DNA from 2 places in the Brevibacillus sp. JB24b genome. Region 1 is predicted to be linked to the other one. Evidence: a T-box and tRNA genes for the amino acid it is inferred to sense, from the RefSeq annotation. Region 1 holds a T-box; the other holds one or more tRNA genes.
What was found. A T-box is a leader RNA that pairs with one kind of tRNA and senses whether it is charged. The one in region 1 lies ahead of metG (methionine--tRNA ligase), so its partner is inferred to be a tRNA-Met.
Positions count from the first base shown of each region.

Region 2: it encodes a tRNA-Met, which carries the amino acid that the T-box ahead of metG (methionine--tRNA ligase) is inferred to sense. The anticodon was not compared.

Region 1 covers NZ_JBNVQV010000001.1:64,003-66,246, reverse strand. The annotation lists gene metG (methionine--tRNA ligase) at 1-1,273, opposite strand, end outside; T-box leader at 1,327-1,579, opposite strand; gene ACQV1I_RS00310 (AbrB/MazE/SpoVT family DNA-binding domain-containing protein) at 2,021-2,244, shown strand, end outside.
Region 2 covers NZ_JBNVQV010000001.1:362,509-364,752, forward strand. The annotation lists rRNA gene ACQV1I_RS01855 (23S ribosomal RNA) at 1-478, shown strand, start outside; tRNA gene ACQV1I_RS01860 (tRNA-Met) at 525-601, shown strand; tRNA gene ACQV1I_RS01865 (tRNA-Glu) at 614-690, shown strand; tRNA gene ACQV1I_RS01870 (tRNA-Val) at 702-777, shown strand; tRNA gene ACQV1I_RS01875 (tRNA-Met) at 796-872, shown strand; tRNA gene ACQV1I_RS01880 (tRNA-Asp) at 880-956, shown strand; tRNA gene ACQV1I_RS01885 (tRNA-Thr) at 993-1,068, shown strand; tRNA gene ACQV1I_RS01890 (tRNA-Gln) at 1,076-1,150, shown strand; tRNA gene ACQV1I_RS01895 (tRNA-Lys) at 1,158-1,233, shown strand; tRNA gene ACQV1I_RS01900 (tRNA-Gly) at 1,343-1,418, shown strand; tRNA gene ACQV1I_RS01905 (tRNA-Arg) at 1,424-1,500, shown strand; tRNA gene ACQV1I_RS01910 (tRNA-Gly) at 1,505-1,578, shown strand; gene ACQV1I_RS01915 (hypothetical protein) at 2,195-2,244, shown strand, end outside.

The sequences.
Region 1 (2,244 bases):
TTGTGCGGCTCACTAGATCCCATAGATGGCTCAGTGCATTACTAAAGCGCATCTCGTCTAAATGCTCTTCTACATACTGTTTCGTTTCAAGCGCTTGCTTTATTAATTGATCATCGAATTCCCCTGATTGACTTGGATTTGGAATGATACCGTCGAAGTATTTTTCAATCATGGCAATCGTACGACTGACCAAGTTACCTAGATCGTTTGCCAAGTCGTAATTTAAGCGTTGTATAAAGCTTTCTGGTGTAAACACTCCATCCTGACCAAAGGCGATCTCACGAAGCAGGAAGTAACGAACCCCATCAGAGCTATAACGCTCAATTAAGAATTTAGGATCGATAACATTCCCTTTCGATTTAGACATCTTACCATCTGGCATCAACAACCAACCGTGACCAAAAATTTGTTTAGGTAATGGAAGATCCAACGCCATCAAGATAATCGGCCAATAAATCGTATGGAAACGGAGAATATCCTTTCCTACCAAATGAACATCAGCAGGCCAGTAACGTTGGTACTTTTCATCGTTGTCAGATAAGTAACCAAGTGCTGTAATGTAGTTAGCAAGCGCATCAATCCATACATAAATCACATGCTCTGGATCTGTTGGTACCTTTACGCCCCAATCAAATGTACTGCGAGACACACTCAAATCCTGTAAGCCAGGTTTTAAAAAGTTATTTACCATCTCATTGCGACGAGATTCAGGCTGGATAAAGTCAGGATTTGCCTCAATATGAGCAAGTAGTCTGTCTTGATACTTAGACATACGGAAGAAATAATTCTTTTCCTTTACCATCTCAACAGGACGTCCACAATCTGGGCAGAAGTAGCCTTTATCGGTTTTCGCTTGCGTTTCTGTCCAAAACGCTTCATCTGGCACACAGTAGTATCCTTCATATTCGCCTAGATAAATGTCACCTTGATCGACTAAGCGTTTAAATATCTTTTGAACGATAATTTCATGTCGTTCCTCTGTTGTACGGATAAAATCATCATAAGAAATGTCTAGTTTTAACCATAAGTCTTTAATCCAATCAACTACAGGATCAATAAACTGTAAAGGAGCTAATCCTTCTGCAGCAGCACGTTCTTGCAATTTTTGACCATGCTCGTCTGTACCTGTCAGATAATACACATCGTAACCACGCAATTTTTTGTAACGTGCCATCGCATCTGCAGCAATCGTTGTGTAGGCATTCCCGATATGTAGCTTATTACTTGGATAGTAAATAGGCGTTGTAATATAAAAAGTTGGCTTTTTCGTCATGTTATGCACCCTCCTAAATATGTTTTTACGCATACAAAAAAGACTCCTCCCCTAATTGGGACGAGTCTTGTACTCGCGGTACCACCCAAATGCTCCGTTTCCTCACAGAAACGGACTCGGTAAGTAGTCAACAGCTACTCTCCTATAACGCAGGAATACGTCGCCCCTTATCCGCCATTTCCTACAATGGCTGTTCATGAACGAAACTCAAGGACCATCTTCCACTTCTTTCGCTTAACTGGCTTTCACCTGCCCCAGCTCTCTAAGTAAGCTCTGGAAGTGTACTCTTCCCATCAACGTTTACTCTAAAAATGATACTTCTATTGTATACTAAATTATCTGTTCATAAACATAATGTCAAGGGATTTACGATAGGTTTCTTTTTCGCCAAAAAAATGTCGAATCTCCGAATATAATTCGACATTTTTCTATATTAATATCCATTATTAGGTTAATTTGTCGTATGACATTTTCCAGCTTTTATGAAAAAAGATTTCTGACATATTCATATACAAAGGGGTTTTTAGCCTCTAATTTAATATAATTGTTACTGTTATTTCGTGATTATCACGTTTTATTCATGTAAATTGTAATAAATGTAAAAATACCATTGACACCTTTGGTAATCACTGGTATCATAAGCTATAATAAATTGTCGAATATTGACGATTAATAGATAAACATTCGGTATTCATCGATACAGGATCCACCCACTTTTTTTAAGAGTTTGAGAGGAGCTTGAAGGGTATGAAATCAACTGGTATTGTAAGAAAAGTAGATGAATTAGGACGTGTTGTAATTCCAATTGAACTTCGTCGTACACTTGGGATTGCAGAGAAGGATGCACTAGAAATCTTTGTTGACGGAGAACGCATCATCCTTAAAAAATATGAACCTGCTTGTATCTTCACAGGAAACGCTGAAGACCTGGTTTATTATAAAGGGAAGATGATCAGCAAGTCTTGTATTCA
Region 2 (2,244 bases), 300 kb from region 1:
CTCAACGGATAAAAGCTACCCTGGGGATAACAGGCTTATCTCCCCCAAGAGTCCACATCGACGGGGAGGTTTGGCACCTCGATGTCGGCTCATCGCATCCTGGGGCTGAAGTAGGTCCCAAGGGTTGGGCTGTTCGCCCATTAAAGCGGTACGCGAGCTGGGTTCAGAACGTCGTGAGACAGTTCGGTCCCTATCTGTCGCGGGCGTAGGAAGTTTGAGGAGAGCTGTCCTTAGTACGAGAGGACCGGGATGGACGCACCTCTGGTGCACCAGTTGTCACGCCAGTGGCACAGCTGGGTAGCTATGTGCGGACGGGATAAGCGCTGAAAGCATCTAAGCGTGAAGCCCCCTTCAAGATGAGACTTCCCATAGCGCAAGCTAGTAAGACCCCTCATAGACGATGAGGTTGATAGGTTCGGTGTGGAAGTGCAGTAATGCATGGAGCTGACGAATACTAATCGGTCGAGGACTTATCCACATTGCCTTTATGCTGACTTCATTATCTAGTTTTGAAAGAACAATATGGCGGTGTAGCTCAGCTGGCTAGAGCGCTCGGTTCATACCCGAAAGGTCGGGGGTTCGACTCCCTCCGCCGCTACCATTATAACTACATGGCCCGTTGGTGAAGCGGTTTAACACAGCAGCCTTTCACGCTGTCATACAGGGGTTCGAATCCCCTACGGGTCACCATTCATTTATCTGGAGGATTAGCTCAGCTGGGAGAGCATCTGCCTTACAAGCAGAGGGTCGGCGGTTCGATCCCGTCATCCTCCACCATTTTTATTTTCATATTGTCGCGGGGTGGAGCAGCTCGGTAGCTCGTCGGGCTCATAACCCGAAGGTCGCAGGTTCAAATCCTGTCCCCGCAACCAAAATTTTGGAGCTGTGGTGAAGTTGGAGTTCACGCCGGTCTGTCACACCGGAGGTCGCGGGTTCGAGTCCCGTCAGCTCCGCCATTTTCAATTAAATAGGCTGTTGGTTATATTAAAAATGCCGGTGTAGCTCAATTGGTAGAGCACCTGACTTGTAATCAGGGGGTTGTGGGTTCAAGTCCTATCGCCGGCACCATTTTTATTGGGGTATAGCCAAGCGGTAAGGCAACGGACTTTGACTCCGTCACTCCCAGGTTCAAATCCTGGTACCCCAGCCATTTGCATGAGCCATTAGCTCAGTTGGTAGAGCATCTGACTTTTAATCAGAGGGTCGAAGGTTCGAGTCCTTCATGGCTCACCACTTTTTTTTGTTTAGCGGTCATTATAGCATTGAAAGACGAGCTAGGTTCAGATTAAAGTGGTGTATAGTTAATCGAAGATCTAAATACATTAAGTTATATAACACTTGTGCGGACGTAGCTCAATTGGTAGAGCGTCGCCTTGCCAAGGCGAAGGTCGCGGGTTCGAGACCCGTCGTCCGCTCCATATATGTGCCCTTAGCTCAGCTGGATAGAGCGTTTGACTACGAATCAAAAGGTCGGGAGTTCGAATCTCTCAGGGCACGCCATTACGCGGGTGTAGTTCAATGGTAGAACTCCAGCCTTCCAAGCTGGTCGCGTGGGTTCGATTCCCATCACCCGCTCCATATGAAAACATCGTAAGAAGCCTTGTATATCAAGGCTTTTTTTGTTTTACCAAGCATTGACATGCGGTTCCGACTTGAAGAGCGATCGGTTACAAGTCCTCTTTCATTCCCAAGAATTCGGGCGATTGATTATTGAACTACAAAATGCGAAACTACTTACTCAAATCAGAGAAGAATAAGATAAGAGTAAAGTTACATCAGAGTTATTTGCTGTCTCTGAAGCTATTGCACAGGTAGATGAAAAAATAGCAATGTTGGAAAGAAAAATTCAAAAACTTGAATGAGAGAACGAACATGACAATACAATAGTTGACTCCTGTATATAGCTTACTGATTAGGGCAGGATGCTGAAAAGTTGAATCTTTACTAGAGGAATATCAAAATCCCTGCTGACGAGTATCTAGCTTTACAAATAGATATGTAGCGCCTTTCTCATCTGAGAAAGGCGCTTTTTATTTCCAAAAATAAAAGAGGGCAATTATTTATATTTTATAGAATAATAAATTTCCCTAGACAAATAAATGTAATTCTTAGATATTTCATACCGAATAATTTTTAAAAGAGGAATGGCGAATTAATCGTTCCTTACATAGTATGGTATATGAAATAATTGGAGGTGTGTTTTTTGTTCAACGATAACTACGATGATTTACAACAGGTATTAAG